DNA from 4 places in the Chitinimonas sp. JJ19 genome. Region 4 is predicted to be linked to each of the others. Evidence: predicted binding sites of a transcription regulator. Region 4 holds the regulator's gene; each other region holds the start of a gene.
What was found. The regulator FNR, encoded in region 4, switches genes on or off when oxygen is low (the NO sensors DNR and NnrR bind a similar motif). The targets are predictions, from matches to a motif close to TTGATNNNNATCAA.
Positions count from the first base shown of each region.

Region 1: the regulator FNR is predicted to act here: its motif matches at 3,754-3,767, upstream of V7714_RS08845 (OmpW/AlkL family protein).
Region 2: the regulator FNR is predicted to act here: its motif matches at 3,427-3,440, upstream of V7714_RS05860 (NAD(P)H-dependent flavin oxidoreductase).
Region 3: the regulator FNR is predicted to act here: its motif matches at 3,850-3,863, upstream of V7714_RS10185 (universal stress protein).

Region 1 is NZ_JBAMDD010000005.1:325,716-332,979, forward strand. Features, by position in the region: gene V7714_RS08835 (DUF262 domain-containing protein) at 1-1,781, shown strand, start outside; gene V7714_RS08840 (M64 family metallopeptidase) at 1,971-3,581, opposite strand; gene V7714_RS08845 (OmpW/AlkL family protein) at 3,838-4,461, shown strand; gene pdxR (MocR-like pyridoxine biosynthesis transcription factor PdxR) at 4,584-6,029, opposite strand; gene V7714_RS08855 (rhodanese-like domain-containing protein) at 6,124-6,576, shown strand; gene V7714_RS08860 (GNAT family N-acetyltransferase) at 6,578-7,027, shown strand; gene V7714_RS08865 (hypothetical protein) at 7,094-7,264, opposite strand, start outside.
Region 2 is NZ_JBAMDD010000003.1:316,758-324,021, reverse strand. Features, by position in the region: gene V7714_RS05875 (FAD-binding oxidoreductase) at 1-248, opposite strand, end outside; gene V7714_RS05870 (aldehyde dehydrogenase family protein) at 454-1,788, opposite strand; gene V7714_RS05865 (DUF2249 domain-containing protein) at 1,801-2,115, opposite strand; gene V7714_RS05860 (NAD(P)H-dependent flavin oxidoreductase) at 2,202-3,368, opposite strand; gene V7714_RS05855 (Crp/Fnr family transcriptional regulator) at 3,530-4,207, opposite strand; gene V7714_RS05850 (anaerobic ribonucleoside-triphosphate reductase activating protein) at 4,312-5,064, opposite strand; partial or broken gene V7714_RS05845 (ribonucleoside triphosphate reductase) at 5,027-7,192, opposite strand.
Region 3 is NZ_JBAMDD010000007.1:4,803-12,066, forward strand. Features, by position in the region: gene minD (septum site-determining protein MinD) at 1-561, shown strand, start outside; gene minE (cell division topological specificity factor MinE) at 565-825, shown strand; gene V7714_RS10180 (Sel1-like repeat-containing protein kinase family protein) at 915-2,639, shown strand; gene V7714_RS10185 (universal stress protein) at 2,857-3,693, opposite strand; gene V7714_RS10190 (MBL fold metallo-hydrolase) at 3,931-5,298, shown strand; gene V7714_RS10195 (thymidine phosphorylase family protein) at 5,295-6,824, shown strand; gene V7714_RS10200 (ribose-phosphate pyrophosphokinase) at 6,802-7,264, shown strand, end outside.
Region 4 is NZ_JBAMDD010000001.1:121,432-128,695, forward strand. Features, by position in the region: gene V7714_RS00540 (SDR family NAD(P)-dependent oxidoreductase) at 1-648, shown strand, start outside; gene V7714_RS00545 (alkene reductase) at 756-1,859, opposite strand; gene V7714_RS00550 (TetR/AcrR family transcriptional regulator) at 1,953-2,543, opposite strand; gene V7714_RS00555 (universal stress protein) at 2,629-3,078, opposite strand; gene hemN (oxygen-independent coproporphyrinogen III oxidase) at 3,124-4,524, opposite strand; gene fnr (fumarate/nitrate reduction transcriptional regulator Fnr) at 4,609-5,355, shown strand; gene V7714_RS00570 (hypothetical protein) at 5,655-6,308, shown strand; tRNA gene V7714_RS00575 (tRNA-Ser) at 6,557-6,647, opposite strand; gene V7714_RS00580 (phosphoadenylyl-sulfate reductase) at 6,708-7,264, opposite strand, start outside.

The DNA.
Region 1 (7,264 bases), on a different contig from region 4:
CCAATTGGCTGAAGCATCAGGGTAAAGGGGCGGTGGATATGAGTTGGTATAGCGCTATCAACCTGACTTTCGAAAGCCGCCCGGTATCGAGTCACACCTTCGAGCGCTTATGGCAGGGCGTTGCTCCCCACGATTTGAGGGAAAGTACCTTTAACGAAGGGTTGGTGAATGGGTTTGAACTGATCGGCAGGGCACTGGCTGAGCTTGGTCTAGCTGCTGCCAGATTGACGACCTTTAGTGACTACCTCTTAAAGCATGTGCAGATCACTCGCATCGAGGTGCCCAAAGATACCGATCTCAACCACTTCTTCGAGGCGATGAACAATCGCGGCGAACAGCTGGAAAAGCACGAGGTGATCAAGGCGCGGTTGATGGAGACGCTGAACCAGATCCCCGAGGAGGTGACTCGTCGCCAAAGCATCCATGTACTGACTCGTGTATGGGATGCCTGCGCCAATATGGAACGCTATATCCAGTACGGCTTTACCCCGGATGAGCGTCACCTCCTGTTCGGCCAGAATGACTGGGGACAGTTTTCCCCACAGGATTTTTCCCACCTGCTCAATCTGCTCGCTCCCTCTTACAGCACCAAATCGTCGGATGACACTGGTGATGGTCTGACTGTCGGCAGCCACGGGCGCACGCTGTTGGCCATTTTGCAGGATGACAAACTCAATGTAGACCAGCAAGTGGAGGAGGAAAGTGCTGGCTCGGAGCGCTTTCACAGCGTCATCAACTTTTCCAACTTCCTGCTCCATGTGCTGAGACTTGTCAGCCGTGACCCTGACAACACAGAAGGCGTGCCGCTCGATGACAAGCAGCTGATCGATCAGTTTGAGCTGCGGGTGATAAGGCAGTCGGATCCAGTTACGGCAGTCCAGCGCTTTATCTATGGCCTGTTAAAGAGCAAGTATCTGTTTGATCAGTTCATCATCAAGCGAGAGTTTGCCGATGGAAAAGATGGCTGGAGTCTGAAGCGGTTGCACTGGTACTCAAAAGAAAGCGTCAGCTACATCAATGCCTTCGATGAGAGCGAGGATGGATTTGATGGAATGAACCGGCGGATCCTGATGCTGCTGTCGGCGTTTCATGTGTCGACCTCAACACTGGTTTACAAGCACTGGCTAAACGGTGCTCTGCGTTATCTGTTCGACAACTGCCGCCCTGAGCAACCGGTGGAGAGAGGGGCTTATCTTGCCTACCTGGAGAGTCAGGCTCGCCGCTTTGTCTTCCAGCGCTTTCTGTCGCCGAGTGGAGGTGCTTCCTATTACCAGATGCTCTACGGTGATAACTCTCTTTTGCCCGGAGTCGAGGTTGATGAGCACTGGCATGAGTTGATTAAAACCAAACTGCGTTTTGGCCATATCGAGAACAACTTTGTGTTCAACTTCCTCGACTATCTGCTGTGGGTGCGAGATCGTTCTAGCGACAAAGTAGTCGGCTCCTTTGAGTTCACGTTCCGCAGTTCGGTGGAACACTTCTCACCCCAGCATCCCATGGATGGCTATAAAACTGTCGAGGAGAGTGCGCTCCATTCGTTTGGCAACCTTTGCCTCATCAGCCACAGCAAGAACTCGCGCCTGAGTAACTTCCAACCCACACAGAAACAAGAGCACTTCAAGGCGAGCCTTGCCAACAACCAAATTGATAGCCTCAAACTACTCTCGATGATTCGGTTGATGGAAAAGGAAGGCCACTGGCGGGAATCCGAGATTGCAGCGCATCAGGTCGAAATGCTGAAGGTGCTGGCAGATGCGGCAGCAAAGATGGAGGAACTTTAAGAGTCGGTTCCCGATAGCAGGCAAACAACATGATTACGACGATTGAATGTAAAGCGGCTAGACATGCGCACAACCCATCACACCAAATAGCATCGGATTTTATAGCGCCCGCTGTTTGGTCTGGCCTACCTACACACGGATGAGCCTGCCCCCGGCCTAAACCGGGGGCATTTCAGGCCAGACTTCAACCTACTTGGGGAAGGTATAGGTAACCGAGAAGTTACCCGCGCCCGAGTAGGACTTCACCTCGAAATAGTAATGCCCTGCCGTACCGGCATAGTTGATGGTCTCGCTGGAGGTGGGGCCGGTGGCCGACGCCACCACCGCCCAGGCGGAGCCATTCCACTTGTACAGCGCCAGCTCGAAGTCGGTGTTGGCCGGCCCGGTCAGCTGCAGCTTGAAGTTGCCGCCCAGATTGCTGGTATGGGCGCCGGCAGCCGGCAGGTTGACCCATTGCTTGTTGGCCACCGAACCCGTTACCGTCACTGGCGTGGTGCCATCGCCGGGCTTGTAGTAGTTGGCAAACACCACACCAGCTCGGCGTTCGTTCACCGCGTGCCAGGGCTGGCCCAGGGTGCGCATGCGCGAGTTCTCGGTGGGACGGTACATGCCGCTGGTGCAATAGCGGCCACCACGGAACAGACCCAGGGTGCCGTTGGCGTAGGCGCCCGTCGGCGTGGGCACCTGCACATTCGATGGAATCAGGCTGCCCCATTTGCCGCCATTACGCGTGCCTTGCAGGGTGACGTTGGCTTCGGTGGGCTCACGGCTGGTATCGCAGCTGCCGTAGTCATACTCGTCCGCCAGCTTGAATGCAGTGTGGCCTATCTCGTGCAGCGCCAGCTCAATGGCCGAGGTGTGCATGGTCATGGTGGCTATGCTGCCGCCAGCACCGCCATAGCGGGTAGAGTTGGCAATCACCACGATCACGTCGCGGCCATCGGCGGCGGTCACCGAACCCACGTTGGAATACACCAGGTTGTCATCGGCACAGACCAGGCGGTCCAGGCCCCAGCAGCCTATCTGCACACCCAGGGCGGTGTTCTTGTAGATGCCCTTGTCCGGCTCATCCACGCCAGATTGGGCGCTGACCACATCGACGCGGCGGATATTCATGCCGGCCTTGTTGGCACCAAACAGGGGGTCGGCCAGCATGCCGTTGGCGACCTTCTGGGCGTCGCTGGCCCATTTGCCCATTTCGGCGCTGGTATAGCCATCCCCTATCAGCACGATGTCCATGCGGTTGTTCGACGGGCCGGTATTGTGCAGCAGCACCGAGCTGGCCTGGGCCCGTACGGCCATCATGCGTTCGCCGCCATTGAGCAGCTTGTCCAGCAGCTTGCGATCGAAGCGCTTGGCGGGCTTGGCAGCGGCAGCAGCAAAGGCGCGCTCATCGCCCAGCTCGGTGTTCTGCCCACCCACCAGTTCAACATGGTCCAGTGTCTTGTAGCCCGGCACCCGTACTTCGAACACGGTCTGCGGCAGGGTGACCTTCTGGGCGTGTTCTATCTCCCCGGTTTCGGGGTTGAACGATTCGGCATTCAAGGTGGCCGGGTTGGCTACCCGGCTACGAAACAGTTCCCTACCTTGGCGGTCGCGTCCCACCACATAGAGATCGGATGCACTGGGTTGTACCGGCTTGGGCGTGCTGGTGAACTGGCCGGTCTGGGCATGGACCAGCTCGTAGTCGCTGCTGCCCCTGTCGTTGTTCTGCTTCACTCGGAGCAGCAAGCCGTCCGCCGCGTATACCGCCTGACCAGCCAGGGCCAGCCCCAGCATAAAGGGTAGGGAATGCTTCATGATGCGCCTCTATTCTAATTATGCCGATGGGATATCGGCTGCAGCATCATGAACTTAGGAGAGTTTGTACGATTGTACGGATTTGTGCAGGCTGAGACCAAAAGCATGCAAATCTGCTGGATGGTATATGCAAATCGGGTAAAAAGCCGGGATTCCGACGGATGGCAGCAGCTTGATCAGCATCAATACCGTGCTTGCCGGGCTCAGGTGTAATCCAGGCCAGGATTTCTCACCAACCTCGCAAAGGATATTCCCCATGAAAACCAGTACGCTCAAGCACTTGGGCCTTAGCCTGGCACTGGCCGCCACCGCAGCCCTGCCAATGGCAGCACAAGCCGAGGAAGGCCCCTGGCTGGTACGCCTGCGCGCCGTCAACCTCGACAGCGCCAACAAGGACAGCACGGGCCTGGATCTGTCCATCAACAACAAGGTGATACCAGAATTCGATATCTCCTATTTCTTCACCCCGGAGCTGGCAGCCGAACTGGTGCTGACCTACCCGCAAAAGCAGACCATACGTTCAGGCGGTGTAGACATCGGCAGCCTCAAGCATCTGCCACCCACCCTGACCCTGCAGTACCACTTCAATAGCCAGGGCGCGCTCAAGCCCTATGTTGGCGCTGGCATCAACTACACCCGCTTCTCCCAGGTGCAGTTCCACCCCGCCGTCGCGGCCGCCTTGCAGCCCAGCATCGGCAAGAACAGCGTGGGCCTGGCTCTGCAAGCTGGCCTGGACTACAAGCTGAACGACAGTACCTATCTGAATTTCGATATCAAGAAGGTACAGATACGCACCGACGTGAAATCGGCCGGCACCAAGGTCGGTGAATTCAAGGTCGACCCCTGGTTGATCGGCGCGGGTGCTGGCTGGCGCTTCTGAGAGCCTGATAGGGATTACTAGCGGCATCAAGAATCCGCCTACTGCGGTGGCACCCGGGAAACCCGGGTGCTAACCCTTTGCGATAACTCAGGCAGCGGCTCTCCCCTGATTGAGCCCCTCCCCTACCCCGGCCGCTTCAGGCCCGCCAATACCTTCACCGCCCCGGCCATCTCGTCCGGTGTCAGTGCCGCATAACCCAGTAGCCAGCCTTCCTGCCTGGGTGTGCCCAGATACAGGCTGGACAAACTGGGCGTGGCGATGCCCAGGGCGGTAGCCTGCCGGCTCAGCGGCAGCTCCCATCCCGTGGGCAGGCTGGCTGCCAGTTGCAGGCCGCCGTTGGCGGCTTGTGGCGACAGCCAGGGCAGGTGGGTGGTCAGCAACGCCTGCAGGGTATCGCGCCGGCTGCGATAGAGCTGGCGCATCTGCCGCAGGTGGGCGGCAAAATGGCCCTGCTCGATAAAGTCGGCTGTCACCGCCTGAGACAACTGGGTGCAATGGCCGTCCTGCACCGTCCGCGCGGTCACCATGGGCTCGACCAGGGCCGGTGGCAGCACCAGGTAGGCCAAGCGCAATGACGGGAACAAGACCTTGGAGAAGGTACCGAGGTAGATCACCCGCTGCTGGGCATCCAGCCCCTGCATGGCCGGCAAGGGGTGGCCGTCGTAATGGAATTCGCTGTCGTAATCGTCCTCCACCAGCCAGCAGCCGTGCTGGCGGGCATAGTCAATCAGGCCCAGGCGGCGCGGCAGGCTGAGCGTCGCCCCCAGCGGGTACTGGTGCGAGGGCGTCAGGCAGATCAGCCGGGGCGCTGCCGACTGCGGGTCGAACTGCAGGCCGTCCTGGTCCACCGGCAAGGGCAGCAGACTGGCCCCTGCCGCCGCAAACGCGGTTTTGGCGCCACGATAGCCGGGTTCTTCCACCCAGACGGTGTCGCCGGTATCGAGCAGCATGGTGGCCAGCAGTTGCAAGGCCTGCTGCGAGCTGGTCAGCACCAGCACCTGTTCGGCACTGCAGCGCACCCCGCGAGATTGCCCCAGATAGTGGGCAATGGCCCGGCGCAGATCCGGGTGCCCCTGTGGGTCGCCGTAGCGCATCAGCGCCTCGCCATCCTGCCTTAGCCGGCGGTTGAGCAACTGCCGCCAGGTATCGGCCGGGAAGGCCCGCAGCTCGGGGCTGCCGGCGCAAAAAGCCTGGGGGCGGAGTGGATCCTGGCAGCCGCCGCCACGGCGTATCTGCTCGCCCCGGCGCGACAGGCCCAGGCCAATGGCAGGTATGCCGCTCTGCACCGACGCTTCCCGCCTGGGCATGGCGATGCGGACAAAGGTACCCTGGCCGACATGCCGGCCCAGATAGCCCTCGGTTTCCAGCTGGGCATAGGCCGCCTCCACCGTCACCCGCGAGAGGCCCAGGTCGGCCGCCAGCACCCGCGATGCCGGCAAGCGGGCGTGCTGTGTCAAAGTGCCGTTGGCAATAGCCTGCCGCAAGGCACGGCACAGCTGCTCGCGCAGGCTGGTGCCGGGTGCGGCGGTCTGCCGGAACAGCGACAGCCATAGGCTGGGCATCGTCATGAATTGGCCTTATCAAAGCAAGGGAATTGGCCTTAATGATAGCGCCAAGCCTGCCTACAATGGCCTTGCCTACCAACCAAACCAGGTACCCGCCATGCCAGCCACCTCCCTAGTTCTCGCCTTCCCTGCTGCCTCCCCCGCCGACACCGCCGGCTTTATGCTGGCCAAGCTGGCCTACCACACCGATGCCTGGGATGTGGCCGAGGACCTGCGCAACAACGTCAGTGAGATCGTGGTCATCGACACCCGTAGCGAAGCCCACTATGCCGCCGGCCATGTACCCGGCGCCATCAGCCTGCCGCACCGCCTGATGGATGCCTCCAGCACGGCGCAGCTCGACCGTAGCAAGACCTATATCACCTACTGCGATGGCATAGGCTGCAATGGCTCGACCAAGGGCGCCTACAAGATGGCCAGCCTGGGTTTCAGGGTCAAAGAGATGCTGGGTGGCCTGGATTTCTGGCAGCGCGACGGCCACCCCCTGGCCACCGGTACCGAACCCGGCAGCCTCTCTGGCCTTGCACCCGCCATTGTGTGCGGCTGCTGATATGAGGGGCCCGGCGACCATACGGCTGGCCACAGCGGCCGATGCCGCCAGCCTGGCCGGCCTGTGCGAAGAACATGCCCGCTACGAGCGCATCCCCTATCAGGCAGAGGGCCATGACCAGCGTCTTGCCACGGCACTGCAGCAGGCGCGCCTGCACGCCTGGCTGGCCGAGCAGTCCGGCGAAGTGCTGGGCTATGCCAGCACCACGCTGGATTACGCCACCCTGGCCGGCCGAGCCTATCTACACCTCGATTGCCTCTACCTGCGCCCCAATGCGCGCGGCCAGGGCCTGGGCCCAGCCTTGCTGGCAGCGGTTTGCCAGCATGGCCGTAGCCAGGGCTGCCAGGAGCTGCAGTGGCAGACGCCAGACTGGAACCAGGGCGCCATCCGCTTCTACCTGCGGCTGGGCGCCCAGCAGCGCAGCAAGGTCCGCTTCAGCCTGGAGCTATAGGCGGGCATCAGGGACGCCAGCAGGGCTAGTCACCGTCCAGCGATGGCTTGCGTTCATCATCGAAGCTCAGTTGGTTGCCCGCCGGAAAGCCATCACCACGCGGTCGCCATAGGCCTCGTCGGTCACCACCGATACCGTGCGTATCAGTTGCGCGCCCTGCAAGGCCACCCGGTCACATATCTTGGTGTCGCCGTCGTCATAGCGCAGGGTGGCCTGCTCGTGCTCGCCCTCGGGTGC
Region 2 (7,264 bases), on a different contig from region 4:
CTCATGGGTGTGGCGCCACCGACCAGGCTGGTATTCCCACCCTGTGGAACGATGGATACCCCATGCGCCCGACATCGGGTGATGATCATGGCAGCTTCTTCGACACTGCTGGGCAAGGCCATGCCCAGGGTCTGCCCGCGCAGGCGCTTGCGCGCATCCAGCAGGCGTGGTGCCAACCTGTCTGCATTCAGTATCAGGTTGGCCGGTGGCAGCAGGCTTGCCAGCTCGACCAGCAAGGGATGGTTCATTGGCAGTATCTCAATAGAATGATCACGTCAGCGAGGCCCCCTCCACGCACCGGCAAGGTGGACTTCCATCGTGGCAGTGAGGGCGGGGTGGAATACGTCAGGGGCGGGTCTGCTGTTCCAGGCTGTACAAGCGCCCAGCACCTGGGTTTTCCTGGCGCCGGCCTCGTCTGTCGTCACCCATCCATGACGCAAGTCCATAGCAGGCTTACATCCAGCCTACCGGACGGGTAAATGTCAGCAAACCATCACGCCCCAGCGTGCTGCCGTAGCCCGATGCATCACTACCGGTAAATGGTAGCTCAAACCGGCTGCTGGGGCGGCGGTTGAAGCACACGGTGCCGGCCTTGAGCTGGCGTGCCAGATATTGTGCACGGTGCCTATCGGCACTCCAGATGCTGGCAGCCAGCTGCTGCCGCGCAGCATTAGCCAACTGCACTGCTGCGGCGTCCGATTCCGCCACAGTGATCGCGGCAACTGGGCCAAACAGCTCTTCGTCAAACGCCGGCATGCCGGGCCTGGCATCGGCAAGCACGGTGGCGGGATAATAGTAGCCGCGCCCATTCACCGCTTGCCCGCCTGACAGACAGCGGGCACCAGCCGCCAGGCTGGCATCGACCTGCAGGCCGAGCTTGTGGCGCAAATCAGCGCGGGCCAAGGGGGGTAGTGCAACACCGCAGCGATACGACGCCATCGCCTCGACCAAGGCTGAGGTAAAGGCAGCCGCCACGGCTTGGTGGACGATGAAACGCTTGGCGGCTGTGCAGGCTTGCCCGGCATTCACGCAGCGGCTTTCGGCAGCGGCGCCGGCTGCAGTGTCGATATCGGCATCATCCAGCACGATAAAAGCATTGTTACCGCCCAGCTCCAACACGGCGGGCTTGAGATGGTGGCCCGCCAGGGCACCCAACTGCCGCCCGGTGTTTTCGCTTCCGGTGCACACCAGCATCGCCACGTCTAGGCTGGCCAGTGCCGCATGGGTGCCCAGTTCATCCACCCACAGGCATTGCATCAGGCCGACCGGCAGCACGTCACGGCATAGCGCCTCTACCAGCGCGCTGGTCTGCGCAACATTGCAGGCCGGCTTGATCAGCACCGCATTGCCGGCAGCCAGGGCTGCGGCCAAAGGGCGCAGCATCTGCCACACAGGGTAGTTCCAGGGGGTCACTGCCAATACTACCCCGAGTGGTCTGCGCAGTATCTGGCCAGTGTCGTTGTGCTCGTCTGCCAGCCACCCTGGTGCCTGTTGTGCCATAAAGCGGCACCACTTGGCAGCGCGGACGACTTCATCCTCGGCCGCCAGCAAGCCTTTGCCCATTTCCCGGCTGATGCTGGGCGCCAGCGAGGGCAAGGCGCGTTCCAATGCCTCGGCCAACGCCAGCAGTCGTTCACTGCGCTGTGTGGCGTCGGTATGCATCCAACGCTGGCTGGCTGCGGTGGCGAGCGCAAGCGCATCCTGCAGCCGGCCCATGGACCAATGCGGGCGCTCGCCAAAAATCTCGCCAGTACGCGGGTCGCACGAAACAAAGTGGTGTTCTGTCATGGGCACTGCCCGCTACGCCCCGCTGCAGCCGCAACCGCCACCACTACTGCCACAGCCACCTTCCGAGCGTTGCTGCTCGGCCGGATGAACCGAAAAGTCGATGACGACATGACCTGCATCATGATCGACATAATGGACACGTACCTGATCCCGGTAGCGTTGGCCTATTTGCTGTAGCAAGGGCAGGGGGTCGTGGTCATTGACGAAGCGCATGGTTTCGCCTTCGCGCAAGGCTTCCAGCGCACCAAAGATGGCGGCGTGGCGGAAGCGCTTGGCGACGCCACGTGCGTCGAATAGAAAAGTCTGCTCGCAGACGATGCCGGACATGATGGTCTCCATTGAGTGGTTAGGGATGCGCTGATGGTAATGAGCGACACTGGCCGCCGCCTTGAGCAAGGACAAGCAAACCGTATTCAGGCCGGCTGGCCGATGGCAGCCGGATAACGCCCATGCAGCAGGTAGTCGATCAACTCGCTGACCGGTCGGATGGCCCGCCCAAAGGGCAGCTTGCTGGCCCCCCTGAAAAACAGACCTTTGTCGACCTCGCCACGCACCGCAGCGGCTAGCTTGAGGTCGATGCAGAACTGGCCTATGCGACTGATGCCATCACGCAAACCGCATTGACTCAGGCAGTCCATGCGCTGGGTACAGCGCCGTGCATCGGCGCGGGCGCTTGCCTGCAGGCTGGCTTCTCGGCGCAGATACTGCTTGAGCCAGGGCGTGGCCACGGCCCGTGCGGGCAGGCCGGCAACACTGACAAATTCCACCAGCTCAGCCGGATCAGCATCAGCCAATGTCTGCTTGAAGTTCAGATGGGCATCGCCTTCCTCGCTTACGGCAAAGGCCGTGCCCAGCTGTACCGCATCGGCACCACTCGACAGCCAGCGCCGTACCTTCTCGTGGCTATCCACGCCACCTGCCACAATCAGCCTGGGGGTCTCCTTGCCCAGAGCCAGGGATTGAAACAGCGCATGGCATTCAGCCAGCACCCGCTCGAAATCAAAGCGCTGGTCGCGCAGTTCGGCCAGCTTTGCCGCACCCAGGTGGCCGCCGGCGTATCCCGGGTGCTCTATGACCACTGCATCGGCCCGCCGGCCTTTCTTCAGCCATTTTTTCAGCACGATGCCCACGCCACGGGCGTCAGACAGGATGGGGATCAAGGCTACCTTGGGATAGTCGGCGGTCATTTCGGGCAGGTCCAGCGGCAAGCCAGCGCCCATCACGATGGCATCAGCGCCGCTTTCGCAAGCCTGCCTGACCAAAGCTGGGTGCTCTCGTACTGCCTTCATGACATTGACTGCAATGGCGCCCTTGCCTTGTGCCAGCCTGCGTGCCGCCTGTATCTCCCTGTCCAGCGCAGTCAGGTTGGCCTGATCAATAAGCGCATGATCACGACAACGATGTGTCGCCGCCAGCAGATCGGGATGGTGATGGCGTAGATCCACGCTGGCTATGGTGCCCAGCGCATTCTGCGCCGCCACGGCACCGGCCAGGCGATGAGCTGAGATGCCCACCCCCATGCCGCCTTGCACAATGGGTAGCAGTTCGCGGTCTGCCAGCTTGAATGAGTTGAACCACATCATTGATTGCCCCGGTTGAGTAGTGGCGCCAGCCTATGCTGTGCGCACACCTACTGCCTTGAGCTTGATCAAGTGGACGTGGTGGCATCATCGAATAAATCGTTACCAATCAATCGCTTGCTTTTATTTTTGGCAAAACAGAGGCCCGCATGGGCGGGCCATTAACGTCCGTAGAGCTGCGCCTCCATCCCCGGCACATCCAGGATATGCACATCCCGCCCATCGACCGCAATATAGCCCTTGCTGTTGAGCTGATGCAGCAGGCGTGACAGTGTCTCGGGTGTGAGCCCCAGCTTGGAGGCAATCACATTCTTGTTGAATGGGAACTGCACATGCTCCCCTTCACGGGGCTGCTTGAGCAAGTAACTGATAACCCGCTGCGAGGCGTTCTGCAGGTTGACGGTCTCGATATCCTGCACCAGCGCATGCAGGCGTAGCGACAGACCGGCCAGCATGCGCCGGGCAAAGGATGGGTCTCTGTCGATGGCAGCATAGATGTCCTGCTTGTCTATCCACAGCAGCAGTGTGTCCTCCAGCGCCTGGGCCTGCACCATATAGGGCTTGTCCAGAAACATGACCGCCTCGCCAAAGGCCTGACCGGGGCTGAAGAATTCAATGACTTTCTCCTGCCCATTGGCTGACGGTATAGCCAGCTTGATGCCGCCCACGGCAACCACATACAGCCCACTGGCCGCATCCCCGCGATGAAACACAAAGCCATGCTTGGCGACCCGTACTTCCTGGCTGGCTTGGGCCATCAGCACCAACTGCGTCTTGTCCAGGCTACGGAACAGGGGCAGATGCGCCAGCAGGGCTTCGATGTCGAGTTTGATGGCCATGATGTACCTGTTCAAGCCGGTGAGAATGCCCCCATGCTAAGCCCGCAGGGTATCCGTCGGAATCCGCCAGAAGAGCTAGTCTGATTGGACAGGCTAGTCACATGTCAGCGGTACTCGAAGCAGCGAAACCAACTCTGCAATTGCTGTCTGGCAGCCGTACTCAGCCAGGCTGTCGGCGCAATATCGGGTTTGACGCGGTAGTTCTGCACTGCATATTGCACCACGCCACGCGCTGCCAGATCCTGCGCCAGGGCCAGCAGTTCTGCCTCACTCAACCAAGCGGGGCTCCAGGTGGTGCGGCACTCGAAGGGGACGCCCGACTCCAGCATCAACTCAAGGCTGGCCGCCGTCGGCGCATGGCTGCGCTCACGACCGGTCAGCGCATCATGGCCCTTGGCGTGGGTCTTAATATCCAACCCCACCCAGTTCAGATCGGGCAGTATCTCCGCCAGCCGGCTCGGGTAAATACCTGCCGTATGCAAGGCTACCTTGAACCCCATGGCCCTGACTGCCGCGATCATCTGCGGCAGCATACGTTCCGATAGGGGTTCGCCCCCTGAAAACACCACGGCATCCAGCAAGCCGCGGCGGGTTTCCAGCCAACTGCAGAGTGCCGGCCAGTGATATTGGGCACGCCGGCTCTGCAGGTGCGGGTTATGGCAATAGCCGCATCGCCAGGGGCAACCGCCGATAAATACCACGGCACTGAGATGCCCCGGCCAATCTACGCTGGAGAAGGGCACCAGTCCTGCCACGGCGGGCTCCTCCGGGCCGACCAGCGCCGGCCCGGGAGCCACCTGATGGAACAGGCTGATGGCCTTATCCAGGTTTTTGTTCGGTGAAGAAGCGGCGTTCATTGAACTCCCCTTGCTTGCCGGTATTGAACGAGCTGACCGGACGGTGATAGCCCATTACACGGGTCCAGACTTCGCAACGAGTACGCTGCTGCTCGTCCAGGGCGGTTTGGTTGCGTTCTGCGACTGCGTTGTTCATGTGTTCTCCTTGGGTGATGGATCAGGTACAGCAGGCTTCTGTGCGTGCCAGCAAGGCTGCATCGCACTTGGGACAAAATTCATGATGGCCGCTGAGGTAGCCATGCTTGGGGCAAATGGAAAAGGTAGGGGTGACCGTCACATACGGTAGGCGGAACTGCGCCAGGGACCGCTGCACCAGGCGCTTGCAAGCCTCTGCGCTCGATACCGCCTCATTCATGTAGAGATGCAAGACCGTACCGCCGGTGTAGCGGCTTTGCAGTGCCTCCTGCATGGCCAGCGCGGTAAATGGGTCATCGGTATAACCGACCGGGAGTTGGCTAGAGTTGGTGTAGTACGGCTGCTCTGCCGTGCCCGCCTGCCGTATCTGCGGCCAGCGCTTCTTGTCCTCTCGCGCAAAGCGGTAGGTGGTGCCCTCGGCCGGCGTGGCCTCCAGGTTGTACAGATGGCCCGTTTCTTCCTGAAACTCGGTCATGCGGCTGCGTACATGGTCCAGCAATTGCAGCGCCATGCCGTGGCCCTGTGGCGACGTGATGTCATAGGCATCATGGCTGAAGTTGCGGATCATCTCATTGATGCCATTCACCCCCAGCGTGCTGAAGTGATTGCGCAGCGTGCCCAGATAGCGCTTGGTGTAGGGATACAGGCCCTGATCTATATAGCGCTGCACCACCTTGCGCTTTACCTCCAGCACGTCGCGGCCCAGTTCCAGCAGCCTATCCAGCGCCAGCAGCAGGCTGCGCTCATCGCCGGCGTGCAGGTAGCCCAGTCGAGCGCAGTTGACGGTGACAACGCCGACTGATCCCGTCTGCTCGGCCGAGCCGAACAGCCCGTTGCCCCGCTTCAGCAGCTCCCGCAAATCCAACTGCAGCCGGCAGCACATGGAGCGCACCATGTGCGGTTCCAGATCCGAGTTCAGGAAGTTCTGGAAGTAGGGCAGGCCGTACTTGGCTGTCATCTCGAACAACAAGGCGGTATTGGGGTGATCCCAATCGAAATCCGGGGTGATGTTGTAGGTAGGTATGGGGAAGGTAAAGGCTCGCCCCTTTGCATCACCGGCCATCATCACCTCGATATAGGCCCGATTGATCATGTCCATCTCAGCCTGCAGATCGCCATAGCTGAACGGCATTTCCTCGCCGCCTACATAGGGTATCTGCTCACGCAGGTCGGCCGGGCAGGTCCAGTCGAAAGTCAGGTTGGTAAACGGCGTCTGGGTGCCCCAGCGACTCGGTACATTGAGGTTGTAGACCAGCTCCTGCATGGCCTGCTTCACCTCGCCGTAGTGCATATTGTCGCGCCGGATAAAGGGCGCCATATAGGTATCGAAGCTGGAGAATGCTTGTGCCCCAGCCCATTCGTTTTGCAGCGTACCCAGGAAATTGACAATCTGGCCTATGGCTGCCGACATATGCTTGGGTGGCGTGGCCTCTACCTTGCCGGGTACGCCGTTGAAACCCTCGGTCAGCAACTGCCGCAAAGACCAGCCGGCGCAGTAGCCGCTCAGCATATCGAGATCGTGTATGTGCAAATCCCCTTCACGGTGGGCGCGGCCCGCCTCGGGGCTATAGACATGGTTAAGCCAGTAGTTGGCTGTCACCTTGCCGGCAACATTGAGTATCAGCCCACCCAGGCTATAGCCCTGGTTGGCATTGGCATTGACCCGCCAGTCGCGCTGATCCAGATACTCTTCCATGGCACTTTCAACATCCACCAGCGTATGTTGCAAGGAACGCAGGCGTGCATGCTGTTCGCGGTAGACTATATAGGCACGGGCAGTGCGCCAGCAGCCAGAAGCCACCAGCGCCTCCTCTACCGTATTCTGTATGGCCTCGATAGAAGGGCAGGGCTGCCCAGCCAGGTTCTGACAGACATGCCGGCAAAGCAGATCTGCCACTGCCTTGTCGAACTCGCCGGTTGCCTGCCCCGCTGCTGCAATGGCAGCGGCAATCTTGCGCTCATCGAACTCAACAAGCCGGCCATCACGCTTCATTACCTGCAGGATCGACATAAACACTCCATCTAGTAGTCATGCGGCCAGTTTGGCACTAGATATTGTGTTTTT
Region 3 (7,264 bases), on a different contig from region 4:
TTCGTACTGCCTGCATCGCAAACGCGTGACAAGGAAGCACTTACCCGCGAAGGCGTGGAAAAAGTGCTGAAGGAGATGGCCGCAGACGGCTTCGACTACATCATCTGCGACTCGCCCGCTGGTATCGAGACAGGTGCCTTGCTGGCCCTCTACTTTGCCGATGAAGCCCTGGTCGTCACCAACCCCGAAGTATCCTCGGTACGTGATTCCGATCGCATCCTGGGCATACTCGATGCGAAGTCACGCAAGGCAGAGGAAGGCCAGACACTCAAGGCACACCTGCTGATCACCCGCTACGCCCCCAAGCGTGTGGATGCCGGCGAAATGTTGTCGCTGGACGACATACAGCACCTGTTGCGCATACCCCTGATCGGCGTCATCCCGGAATCCGAGTCGGTGTTGCAAGCATCCAACAGTGGCACCCCCGCCGTACACCTTGAGGGCTCCGAGGTCGCCGAGGCCTATAAAGATGTTGTGGCCCGCTTTCTGGGTGAGGATAAACCCCTGCGCTTTATCGAAGCGCCCAAGCAAGGCTGGCTCAAGCGCCTGTTCGGAGGTTAATCCATGTCTTTCCTCGATTACCTGCTCGGTACCAAGAAGAAATCGGCCTCTGTGGCCCGCGAGCGGCTGCAGATCATCCTGGCGCACGAGCGCGCCGGGCGGGGTGGTCCAGACTATCTGCCAGCCTTGCAGCAAGAGTTGATAGCCGTCATTTCCAAGTATGTTTCGGTTGGCCAGGATGACATCAAGGTATCCTTGGAGCGTCAAGACGACTACGACGTTCTGGAGGTCAACATCGTCTTGCCGGAAGGTGCAAAACGCTGATCATGGTAAAGCCGGGTTCCAACCCGGCTTTTTGCTGCCATAATCGCCGCCAAGCCCGCCAACAGAGCTGGGCCTCATGATCCACCGCCATGACCGACAAGATAGAAGACAACCTACCGCCAGAGCGGCCCATACAACTCGACAAGTTCCTGAGCCAGCGCGATACCGAGCGCTGGTGCAAGCGCCTGTCCGCCGATTATCCAGCGGCCGATTACTGGCTATGCCACGAAGCCCGCATACTGCAAGGCTTCCAGCGTGACCAACGCCATGCAGCCCGCTTTGTTGCCGTCGATCTGGACCGACAAGCCCTGATCAGCGAGGCAAGCGGCCACCCGCTTACCCATTGGCTGGCCACCCCGGTGGGGGAGCTGGAACACCCCTTCCAGCGCTCCAGCGACTTGGTGCGACTGGTACTGGCAAGCCTGCGTGCCCTCTCCCACCTGAGCCGTGCCGGCCTCGTCCACGGCGGCTTACGGCCGGACCTGATCGTCCTGCATCAGAACGACAAGCATGAGATCGACTATGACAGCCTGACACTGATCGACTTCGGTGTAGCCCGCAGCGCCCAGCATCGCATTGAAAAACCTCTGTTCATCGATCTCGCCAGCCCGGACGCCGCCTATCTTGCCCCCACCATGCGCGATGCCATCCTGCGTGACTGGCAGACCTACGCCAAACTGGTGGGTGAAAGCGGCAAGTCCAGTTGGTACGAGCTATCGGAGTCGGCACGGCATCAATACGCCAGCGTGCTGATACCGGACCTCGCCATCAACACCCTGGATTGGCGTGTCGACCTGTACGCCCTGGGTCATTGGTTCAAGCAGATCTCGCTGCACCGCATCGACTACTACAAGGATGCGCATCAGGAAACGCTGCCGGCGCTGATCAAAAAGATGCAAAAGCCGGTATTGCAAGGTGGCTTCACCAGCCTGGATGCCTGTATCAAGGCCTTCGAGGCGCTGGAGGTCGACAAGCGCGCCCTGGCCATTGCCGAAGCACCGCAAACAGCCGGCGTGTTCACCATGCAGCCTACACCCGTGCTGCACCCCAGCACGGCCCAGCGCCCTGTGGCCGTACCGCTGCAGGACGATGAATTCTCCCCCAGCCCCATAGGCATGACGCGCCGTGACAGCCGGCCAGAAGCCCCCAGCGGTCGCGGCAAACTGCTGGGTATCGGTGTTGGCCTGATCATCGTGGCCGCCCTGGGTGCCGCCCTGCTCAGCTCCAAAGAGCAGCACGCCAGCTCCAATGAACCAGCACCCGCGCCAGCCGACACAGCACAAACTGCCAGCGTCGACGTAGCCCCACCCGTGCTGACCGACAATAGCGCCAACCCGCCCCAACTGGCCGATACCACGGCACTGGCAGGGCTAGCCTTGCCAGAACTGCAGCGTGCCGCCGAAGCAGGCGACCCTGCTGCGCAAACACAGCTGGGCCTGCGCTATCGCAAAGGCCAGGGAGTGGCAGCAGACAATATCAAAGCAGTAGAGTGGTATCGCAAGGCTGCCGAGCAACAACATGCCGATGCACAGGCCTATTTGGGCTTCATGTACATGACAGGACGCGGTGTCCGGAAGGATGACCTGGAGGCAGTACGCTATTCGCGCCTGGCGGCCGAGCAAGGCAACGCCACGGGCCAGTACAACCTCGCCCTGATGCACCTGGCTGGTCGCGGCGTACCGCTGGACAAGGTCGCCGCCTACCGCCTGTTAAAACAAGCTGCCCAGCAGGATGACGCCGCAAGGGCAAGGCTGGCCGATGTCCGGCAGCAGCTGACTGCGACACAACTGGCCGAGGCCGAGGCCAGTCCCTGAGCTAGTGCAAGGCGCGTAGTGGTACGGCAGCCGCCAGTGGCTCGCCCGACCACCGCGCTCTGGTGCGCCAGCCCCCCCACGAACCGGTTTGGCGCCACTCACCGCTTTACTGCGCTGTGGAACCAGCCCGTACTGCCTCCCCGCCAGCCAGGCCCCGTAGCAAAGGCTGGCTGGGCATACCAAGGAAGCGAAGTCAGGGTCGCCCTCACTGCACGACTCAATGCGACATCAGCACCGGCACCGTCATGGCCTCCAGCATGGTACGGCTTGCACCGCCCATCACCATTTCACGCAGGCGCGAGTGACCATAGAGTCCCATCACCAGCAGGTCGACCTGCCTGTCGGCGGCTACAGACAGCAAGACTTCACCGATATCGCGGCTGAATGCAGTGTCCTTCACCACCTCAACCTCCACGCCGTGGCGGGCAAGGTATAAGCCCACATCCGCACCCGGTAGCTGGCCGTGTACGCCTGGGTCCATGCTGGCATTGACGATCAGCACAGTCACCTTCTTGGCACGGCGCAACAAGGGTAAGGCATCGGTCAGGGCTCGGGTAGCCTCGCGGCTGCCATTCCAGGCCACCATGGCATGCTGGTCCAGGGTAGGGAAACTGCCAGCATGCGGCACCGCCAGTACGGGGCGGCCGCAAGCCATCGCCACATCCTGCAGCAGCGTGGGTGGCAAACCATCAGCTGGCGAGGCTGGATCATACTGCCCCATCACCACCAGATCCTGATACCGCGCATGCAGGCAGATGGCTTCAGCCGGCACGCCGATCTGCTGATGCCAGCTCGATTGATTGGGATGCTGCTGGGTCAGGCGCTCGAACAACTCCCGCGCCTGTATCGCCGCGCGCTCAATATCCTCATGTATGGCGTAATAGACCGAGCCTGCGCCGCCGCCGGGTTCCATCACATTGATATAGGGCGAAGGCGCCACAAACAGCCCCGTCAAATGGGCTTCGTGAGCTTGCGCTAGTTGCAGGGCAAAGCGTATGCGTGCAGCAGCATGTGGGCCACTGTCTACCTGGACCAGGATATTGCGATAGCTCATGGTGTGTTCCTCCTGTGGCATTCGAGATAAAAACCTTGCTCAAGTTCGTTTTTAAGCCTGTTTTGACCTGCCGCATTTGATTGGGATCAAGTGCAGCCTCAGAAAACTTAGTTTCCCAAGCAGCAGGAAGCAATCCACGCCAACTGCAATCCATGCTTGATGCACATCAAGGCCCGCGCCGTGCAACGTCACATACTAGGATGTGATCGGACATGGGCGGACAAAAGGAGGGGAAGCATGAGCATGCAGCTGCAATTTCTCGGCGGTACCGGCACGGTTACCGGCTCCAAATACCTGCTGGAAGCCGAGGGGATGCGCCTGCTGGTGGACTGCGGCCTGTTTCAAGGCTGGAAGCAACTGCGGCTGCGGAACTGGACCCAACTACCGGTCGATCCCGCCAGCATCGATGCCGTCATACTGACCCATGCCCACCTCGACCACAGCGGCTACCTGCCGCTATTGGTACGCGAAGGCTATCGCGGCCCGGTGTACTGCACTTCGGCCACGCGGGAGCTCTGTGAAGTGCTATTGCCCGATAGCGGTCGCCTGCAGGAGGAAGAAGCAGGCTATGCCAATCGCCACCATTCTTCCCGACATGATCCTGCCCTGCCGCTCTATGACGAATCGGACGCCCAGCGCTGCCTCAAGCAACTCCACCCCTGCCCCTACGGCAAGGATATTGCGCTCAACCCTAAGCTAAAACTGCATTTCCGGCCGGCCGGGCATATCCTGGGCGCCGCGACCGTCGAACTGACATCCAGCACGGGTCGCATTGTGTTCTCGGGAGACCTGGGCCGCCCCGCCGATCTGGTGATGAAGCCCCCAGCGACCGTCGGCCAGGCCGACTGGCTGCTAGTGGAATCCACCTACGGCAACCGCAGCCACGAGCAGGAAGACCCTCGCGTACAGCTGGGCGAAATCATTCGCCGCACCGTCGCTCAGGCTGGCGTGGTGTTGATCCCCACCTTTGCCGTGGGCCGCGCCCAGAATCTGATGTACCTGCTGCACCTGCTGCGCGAATCGGGCGAGATACCCCAGGTGCCGGTATTCCTGAACAGCCCCATGGCGGTCGATGCGACCGAGATTTTCCTCCGCCACCAGGGTGAACACCGGCTCACCCAGGCACAGTGCGCAGCCATGTGCCGCAACGTCACCGTGGTCTCCTCCCCTGAAGAATCCAAGGCGCTTAACCGACGTCACGGCCCCATGATCATCCTAGCGGCCAGCGGTATGGCGACCGGTGGCCGGGTACTGCACCATATCAAGGCCTTCGCACCCGATGCGCGCAACACCATCGTGTTTTCCGGCTTCCAGGCTGGCGGAACACGCGGCGCCGCCATGCTGGGCGGCGCCAGCCATGTCCGCATCTTTGGCGAGGACATCCCGATCCGAGCCAGTGTCGAAAACGTGCCCAACTTCTCGGCCCACGCCGATGCCGATGAAATACTGGCTTGGCTGCGAGGCTTTCTGACGCCCCCCAAGCAAACCTTCATCGTCCATGGCGAGCCGGATGCCGCCGATGCCCTGCGCAAGCGCATCGCGACTGAGCTGAACTGGAATGTCTGCGTCCCCGACTACCTGCAAAGCATCAAGCTCGAAGCATGATCAACCCGCTACCCCTACTTCGCTTTCGGCCGCTGGGTATCGACACTGCGCACGAATACGTGGTCTACATGAATGCCGGCTGTCATATCTGCCGCTCCGAAGGGTTTGCTGCGCAGGCCAGGCTGGTGGTCAGCGCCAATGGCCGCAGCATCATCGCCACGCTCAATACGGTCAAAGGTAACCTGCTGGGTATAGACGAAGCCTCACTGAGCCTATCGGCCCAACGAGCACTCCATCTGCACGATCACGATAATCTTGCCTTCTCCCATGTCCCGGTGCTGCAGTCCGAGAGTTATCTGCGTGCCAAGATTTACGGCCAGCGGCTGTCAGCAGCCGAACTCAGCGCCATCATCAACGATACTGTTGCGGGCCGTTTATCCGATCTGCACCTGGCAGCCTTCGTATCTGCTTGCGCGGGTGAGCGGCTGGACATCGATGAGACCGTTGCGCTTACCCGCGCCATGGTCGCTGCCGGCGCCACCCTGGATTGGGGCACCCATCCCATCGTCGACAAACACTGCGTTGGCGGCCTGCCAGGCAACCGTACCACCCCCATCGTGGTCGCCATCGTCTCGGCCTGCGGCCTGACCATGCCCAAGACATCGTCGCGCGCCATCACCTCGCCCGCCGGCACGGCCGATACCATGGAAGTATTGGCGCCCGTCAATCTGGACCTTGCCGGCATACGGCGGGTGGTTGGCAAAACAGGGGGCTGTGTAGTCTGGGGTGGCGCCATGCAGTTAAGCCCTGCCGACGATATCCTGATACAGGTGGAAAGACCGCTGGACCTCGACAGCGACGGCCAGTTGGTGGCCTCCATCCTCTCCAAGAAGCTCGCCGCCGGATCGGATCAGGTGCTGATCGATATCCCGGTCGGCCCTACTGCCAAGGTCAGGACGCTGGAGACGGCCACCCGGCTGCAGGCGCGATTGCTTGCGGTAGGCACGCAGCTAGGTATCCATGTACAGGTGATGATCACCGACGGCCGGCAGCCCATAGGCCGTGGTGTCGGCCCAGCCCTGGAAGCACGCGATGTGCTGCAGGTGCTGCAGAATGCCCCCCAGGCCCCTGCCGACTTGCGCGAGCGTGCCCTGCTGCTGGCCGCCAGGCTGCTGGATATGGGCGCCGCCGCCCTGCCGGGGCAAGGCATGGCGCTAGCCACGGCCACCCTGGATAACGGCAACGCCTGGCGGCAATTCCAGGCTATCTGCGAGGCCCAAGGCGGCATGCGGCAAGTCCCCCAGGCCCCCCTGACCCAGCCTGTGCTGGCCGTACAAGCCGGTCAGGTGCAAGACATAGACAGCCGTACCCTGGCCCGCATTGCCAAGCTGGCGGGTGCACCACAATCGAAAGCCGCAGGGCTGGATCTGCATGTCAGGCTGGGCGATACCGTCATGGCCGGCCAGCCACTCTTCACCATCCATGCCGAGGCCCCGGGTGAACTACGCTACGCCCAGGCCTACGCGGCCGACCAAACCAGCGTCATCACCCTGGACACCCGCCATGGTCAAGCCCAATCAAACTGATATCGTCCTGCTGACCTTGCCTGGCAACGAAGCCCAAGGCGAGACACTGGCAGCGCTGTTGGCCTGCCCCACGGCCCCTGTACTGCTGCATAGCTTCCCCGATGGCGAAACGCTGGTCACCGTACCCGAGGGCTTGCAGGATCGCTGCGTGATACTGGTATGCACGCTGGATCACCCCGACAGCAAGCTGGCCCCGCTGCTGTTCGCCGCCGATGCCGCTCGTGACCTGGGCGCCCGCAAGGTGGGCCTGGTTGCGCCATATCTGGCTTACATGCGGCAGGACATCCGCTTTGCCCCCGGCCAGGCCATCAGCTCGCGTACCTTCGCCAGCGTGCTGTCGCGGCATATCGATTTCCTGGCCACGGTCGACCCCCATCTGCATCGCAACCACGCCCTCGACCCGTTGTTCCAGCTACCCTGTGCCGCCGTGGCGGCTGCAC
Region 4 (7,264 bases):
GCCGACGAGGCACAGGCGGTGGTGGCCGAGATTGCCCGCCTGGGAGGGCAGGCTGTGGCCCTGCCGCTGGATGTGGCGGACAGTGGCAGTTTCACTGGGTTTGCACAGCGCCTGGCCGCTGCCTTGGGCGAGCATTGGGGCCGGGCGGATTTTGATTACCTGCTCAACAATGCGGGTATTGGTATCCATGCGGGTATTGCCGAAACGACAGAGGCGCAGTTTGACCAGTTGATGAACATACAGCTCAAGGGCGTGTTCTTTCTGACGCAGGCGCTGCTGCCCCTGATGGCCGATGGCGGCCGTATCCTGAATGTATCGACCGGGCTGACGCGCTTTGCCTTGCCAGGCTATGCCGCCTACGCCGCGATGAAGGGGGCCGTGGAAGTGTTGACACGCTACCTAGCCAAGGAATTGGGTGCACGCCGTATCAGCGTGAATGTGGTGGCGCCGGGCGCCATAGAGACGGATTTTGGTGGCGGCCTGGTGCGTGACAACCGCGAGGTGAACGGGTTTATCGCCGGCCAGACAGCGTTGGGGCGGGTTGGCATGCCCGATGACATAGGCCATGTGATGGCAGCCCTGCTGTCTGATGACTGCGGCTGGATCAATGGGCAGCGCATAGAGGCGTCCGGCGGGATGTTTCTGTAGGTGGGTGTGGCGGGTGGCGGTTTTGGCCAATCGCCAGCAAGAGAAAGCCCCTCGCCGATAGGAAAGGGGCAGTTCGGCAGAGCGCTGCGGGTTAAACTGGCTTGATGCTAGCCCGCCAGAGCAGGGTAGTCGGTATAGCCTTGCTCGGCGCCACCATACAAGGTGGCGGGGTCCAGCTGATTCAGCTCGGCACCCAGGGCAAAGCGGCGGACCAGATCCGGGTTGGCGATATAGGGGCGGCCAAAGGCAATGGCATCGGCGGTGCCTGCTTGTATCAGGGCCTCGGCACGTTCGGCGGTATAGCTGCCGCAGAACACCAGCGTGCCTTTGAAGGCTGCCCGTAGCTGCTGGCGGAAGGTGTCGGTCAGTGCCTCGCCGCCGGCCCAGTCGGGTTCGGCTATATGCAGATAGGCCAATTGCCGCTGCTGCAGTTGCTGGGCCAGGTAGATGGCCATAGCTTCGCCTTCGATGGGCGACATATCGCCAAACACGCCATTGGGCGACAGGCGTATGCCCACCTTGTCGGCGCCGATGGCGGCAACGATGGCATCCACGACCTCCAGCACAAAGCGGGCACGATTTTCGATACTGCCGCCGTATTGATCGGTGCGCTGATTGGCGCGGGCATCCAAAAACTGGTTCAGCAGGTAGCCGTTGGCGCTGTGGATTTCGACAAAGTCAAAGCCGGCGCGGACTGCGCGGCGGGCGCCCGCCACATAGGCGGCAACAATGCCGGGCAGCTCAGCCAACTCCAGCGCCCTCGGCAGGTCGGTGGGTTCGTTGCTGGGCGTGCCATCAGGCAGCACCACAAAGCTCTTGGCGCCTTGGGCCTGGATGGCGGAAGGGGCGACCGGGGCCTGGCCATCGGCCTGCAGCAGGTGGTGGGAGATACGGCCTACATGCCAGAGCTGCAGGGAGATATGGCCGCCGGCAGCATGCACCCGGTTGACCACCTGTGCCCAGCCGGCTTCCTGCTCGTCGGTATAGATGCCGGGCGTCCAGGCATAGCCCTGGCCCTGCTGCGAGATTTGCGTGGCCTCGGTCACGATCAGGCCGGCATTGGCGCGCTGGCTATAGTAGATGGCATTCAGTTCAGCCGGCAGATCGCCTGGCTGGGCGGCACGCGAGCGTGTCAGCGGGGCCATCCAGACACGGTTGGGGAGGGTGGTCTTGCCAACGATATGCGGGGTAAGCAGTTTGTCGATTCCCATGATGCGTTTCCTTTTGAGTAGACCGGTCGTCTAGTGTTTGTGCCAAATAAACCGGCCTTGCGGGCCGGATACTTACTACGGAGGTGCGATGAATCAGGTACTGAGCATACGTTCGGTGGCGGCACGGGCGGCATCGAGCGCGGCGCTGCCATGCTGGACCTTGGTGACCAGCGCGGCGCCCAGCCAGAGCTGGTACAAGGCAGCGGCCAGTGTCTCTGCCGGCATGCCGGGTGGCAGGGATTTATCGGCACGGCCGATAACAATAAAGGTGGTCACCCGCTCGATTATGCCGGCAATGCCTTGCTGCATCTGCCTGCGCATATCATCGGACAGGTCGCTGACCTCGCCGGTCAGCTTGACGACCAGGCAGCGCGAATTACCGCTGTTCTCGCAGGATACGCTGCACCAGCCGGCGAAGTAGGCGTCCAGCTTGGCACGGCCATTCAACTGCGGGTTGGCAACGATTTCATCGAGGATGGCGTGGTAGCGGCTGAAGAAACGCGACAGCAAGGCGACGCCGTAACCTTCCTTGGAGCCAAAGTAGTGATAGAACGAGCCCTTGGGTACGCCCGCCTGACCCAATATCTCGGCCAGGCCGACGGCGGCAAACCCCTTGCCCAGCATGATGCCCTCGCCAGTAGCAAGCAGGTGTTCGCGGGTGTCGTCAAAGTCTCGATTCAACATGGTGCGCAGTCTAAGCTCAATTAGACCGGTCGTCTAGTGTTTTATGCACGAGCATGGCCAGATCGTGTTGGGCCCTTTGCAGGCTCTAAGCAGACTGACCACGAACCAGCAGCACCGGCACAGGCGATAGCCTGGCCACCCCTTCTGCCGTGCTGCCCATGACCAGCCGCTGGAAACCCCGCAGCCCATGCGTGCCAATGACCAGCAGGTCGGCATGGGTGCGGCGGGCCTCCTGCAAGATCAGGTTGATGGTTTCGGCGGTGCGGCATTCTTCGGTGTGTACCTCGGCAGATACATCCTGCCTGGCGGCCAGGGCCTGTGCTTTGTGCAGCAGCGCCTGGCCTGCTTCACGCAGGGCATGGACATAGTCGGTCAATTCGGCGGTGCCGCTGTAGTCCATGTAGACCAGGTGCAGATCGACGACATGGAAGAGATGCAGTTTGGCACGCAAGGCGTGCGCAAGCCGGATGGCTTCTTCCAAGCCGCGGGTGGCGGTAGCGCTGCCGTCTAGGGGTACCAGAATACGTTTGTACATGGGTGGCCTCCACAGGGGGTGACGTTGGTACTCTGTCGGTGTTTGTTATATCAGGCTTGAAAACCGGGCGCTGTTGCGGGCCTCGCGCAGATGACGGTCAAACACCATGGCGATGCTGCGGGTCAGCCAGCGACCCTTGGGTGTGATCTCAAGCCCTTGGCGATGGAGTTTCAGCAAGCCTTGGCTGGCGAGTTGCTGCAATTGTTCAAGCTCGTAGGCGAAATAATGGTGGAAGTCGATCAGCCAACGGCTCTCCAGTGGCTCAAAGGCCACTTCGGATTGGCATAGCAGCGACTGGATGATGCTACGGCGGAGCAGATCGTCGGCAGCCAGTGTCATGCCGCGGGCGATGGGCAGGTGGTGGTGTGCCAGCGCATCATAGTAGTCCTCCAGCACCCTATGGTTCTGGGCGTAGCAAGCGCCGACCTTGCCTATGGCCGAAACACCCAGCCCGATCAGATCGCACTCTGCCTGGGTGGTATAGCCTTGGAAGTTTCTATGCAGCCGCCCCTGGCGCATGGCGACGGCGAGTTCGTCTTGGGGCAGGGCAAACTGCTCCAGGCCAAGATGGACATAGCCCGCGCCCTGCAACTGGGTGATGGCCTGCTGCAGCATTGCCAGCCTGTCGTCTGCTGTCGGCAGGGTGGCGGCGTCAATATGGCGCTGTGTCTTGAAGCGATCAGGCTGGTGGTTGTAGCGGTTGAGCGAGACGCGATCAGGTCGCCACATTAGCACTTGGGCCAGGGTGTCGGCCATGCTGGCCGGGGTCTGCCTTGGCAGGCCATAGAGCAGATCGATATGGATGGTGCGGTAGCCCAGGGCGCGGCCTTGCGCGATGGCGGCGGCGGTCAGGGACGCGGGCTGCATGCGATTGACGGCGAGCTGCACATCGGGGGAGAGATCCTGGAGGCTGATACTAAGGTGGCTGAAGCCATGGCTGGCAAGCAATTGCAGGCTTTGCGGCCCGATATGCCTGGGGTCGATCTCGACCGAGCATTCAGCGCCAGCAGCCAGCGGGAAATACCGCTGGAGGGCAGCCAGCAGGCGGCTTAGCTGCGCATCCTGCAGAAAGGTTGGGGTGCCACCACCCAGGTGCAGTTGGGTGACCTTGGGTGTCGCACCATAGGCCGTGCCTTGCAGGGCGATTTCCCGTTCGAGATAGTCCAGATAGGTATCGGCCTGGTTGTGATCGGCGGTGATGACCTTGTGGCTGGCACAGTAGTAACAGGCCGATACACAGAACGGCAGATGGACATACAGCGACAGGGGGCGAAGGCCACCCAGTGCGTGCGTCGCCAACGCATGGCGGTAGCGGTCTTCGTCGAAATCTTCAGAGAAGCGATCGGCGGTTGGATAGATGCCATAGCGCGTCACATCGTCATGGCGCTGCAGCAGCGGCAGATCGATCTCCAGCGGGGTCGTATCGGGTATGGCGGGGGCAGTCATTGGGTAGCGCCAGCGTAGGTCTTGGTTGCTGACACTGTAAGTAGCAGGCAGACTAATCGTATTGACCTTCATCAAGCACCAATCATGTCCGCTGCCCGCGAAATCATTCCCGTCCATGCCCTTAAAGCCGTGTGTTCGACCTGCAGCCTGCAGGAGCTGTGCCTGCCGCTAGGCCTGGCGCAGGAGGAAATGGTGCAGCTGGACGATGCTATCAACCAGCGCATGCCGGTACGGCGCGGTGAGGCACTGTTCCGCCTGGGCGACGCCTTTCGCTCGCTGTATGCAGTGCGCACCGGCTTCTTCAAGACCGTGGTGGTATCGGAGGACGGGCGCGAGCAGGTGACAGGCTTTCATATGGCCGGCGAACTGATGGGGCTGGATGCCTTCGGGACGGACCAGCACGGCTGCACCGCCATTGCGCTGGAGGACTGCGAGGTCTGCGAGCTGCCCTATCACCGCCTCGAGAACCTGGCACTGGAGATACCGGCACTCAACCGGCACCTGTATAAATTGATGAGCCGCGAAATCATCCGCGACCAGGGCGCCATGCTGTTGCTGGGCAATATGCGGGCAGAAGAGCGCCTGGCGGTGTTTCTGCTGAACCTGTCGCAGCGTATGGCGGCACGCGGCTTCTCCTCGCGCCAGTTTGTCTTGCGCATGACCCGCGAAGAGATAGGTAGCTATCTGGGCATGAAGCTGGAGACGGTGAGCCGTACCTTTTCACGCTTCCAGCAGGATGGCTGGATCAAGGTGCAGGGCAAGCAGATCGAAGTGCTGGACCTGGCGGCCATCAAGCAGCTGGTGTCGGGCTGCATAGGCTTGCAGCATTGAGATGGTGCACGTGCGGCATGGCTGAGGTTTTGGGCTGTGCGCGATGCGCCGCCCGATAGCTCTGGGCTTATCTCGGCCGGCCCTATAGCGCATGCCATGGACGCCTGAAGGGGGGGGCGCCGTCCTTCTTGGGCGAGGCGCCGGTATAGTATGATCAGCCCTTCGGCGTGATGGTCTGAAGCCGTCGTCTCGTCGTACACCTTATCCGTCCACTCACTCCTCGCCAGTGGCACGCGTGCTTTGAGCACACATGTTTATCTTCGTCGGTTTACCTCCATATCCGTTTATCAAGCAAGACCATGTCTTATATCCGAATTATCGCCAGCGCCTTGATCGCTTTGGCAGCTGTACCCAGCTACGCCAATAAGGAACCTTACTACGTTGAGGTTTGGGCCAATGTTCTCTATGGCACTGATGGCCATCCTCTTCAGTATTCGTTAGTGGATGAGGAGAAATATCCCCTTGCATTCGCTGACAACGTCAAGGCGCGGGTAGCCAAGACCAAGGTGCCACCCGCAGAGGCCGATGGCATGCCTGCAACGCTTCGAAGCGGCGTTCGGCTTGATTTTCTTGTCACCCCTAGTGCCGATGGTGGCGGACAAGTACGAATGGCGGGACTCTCGATGAGCCCAATACCGACCAAGCGCTACGCCGCGAGCTATCCTGATGACATCGCCCGATCGGGTGGCTGGGAGGGGGCTGTGGAGGCTGCCTGCACCGTTGGTATCGATGGCAAATGCCGTCTGATCGAGGTCAGGGCATTGCCAGGCATGCCGGAGAGTGTGCGTCGTTTTGCCAAGGCGTCGTTGGAGGGCTGGTCCTTCATTCCGCAAGAGCTTGCGGGGAAGCCCATCGAAGGGGAGTATGTTTTTCGAGTGCGTTTACACACCTTGGATACGTATCCAGAAGATTTCCGCCAGGATCGCTTCTTGCGGCTGCTGCACTCGCGATAACGACGCTTGTGTAGTGAATCCAAGCGAACGCACTTTCCGTGCGCTTGTTCTCATGGTGCACGACCCGCGAAAGCACAGGTAGGTCGGGCGCAGTGGACTTTAATTCCATCAAGCAGGTGAAACGCCCAGGTTTTCAGTGCTGAGCAGCTATTAGCGTGTAGCCCCACTGGGGCGGGAGGCTGAATCTGCAATGTACCGTGGTGAAAATAGAAAAGGCCCTGATCAATGATCAGGGCCTTTGCATTTCGTGGCGGAAAGGGGGGGATTCGAACCCCCGATAGGCTATTAACCTATACACGCTTTCCAGGCGTGCGACTTAAACCACTCATCCACCTTTCCGCGAAGCCGCGCATTATGCCGTAGCGGCCTTGGCTATGCAATCACCTGTACGCAAGTTTTTTATCGGGTCGGTAGCGCGCTGGTTTTGGCGTGCAGGCCGCACTCCTTGTTCTCGGGATTCTCCCACCACCAGCGGCCGGCGCGGACATCCTCGCCGGCGGCGATGGCGCGGGTGCAGGGGGCGCAGCCTATGCTGGGGTAGTGGCGGTCGTGCAGGGCGTTGTAGGGCACCTGATAGGCTTTGATATAGGCCCACACTTCTTTCTCGGTCCATTCCAGCAGCGGGTTGAACTTGGTGAGGCCGTTGGCCTCGTCCCATTCCTGCTCGGCCATATCGGTGCGGGTGGTCGATTGCTCGCGGCGCAGGCCGGTGACCCAGGCCTGCTTGCCGGCCAGGGCGCGGGCCAGGGGTTCCAGCTTGCGGATGCGGCAGCAGGCCTTGCGCGCTTCGATGGATTGATAGAAGGCGTTGATGCCTTGCTCATTGACATATTTCTCGACCGACTCGGCGCGCGGGAAGTAGACCAGCACGCGGGTGTCGGGATAGGCCTCGGCCGTGTGCTGCATCAGCTCGTAGGTTTCGGCTGGCAGGCGGCCGGTGTCCAGGCTGAAGATGC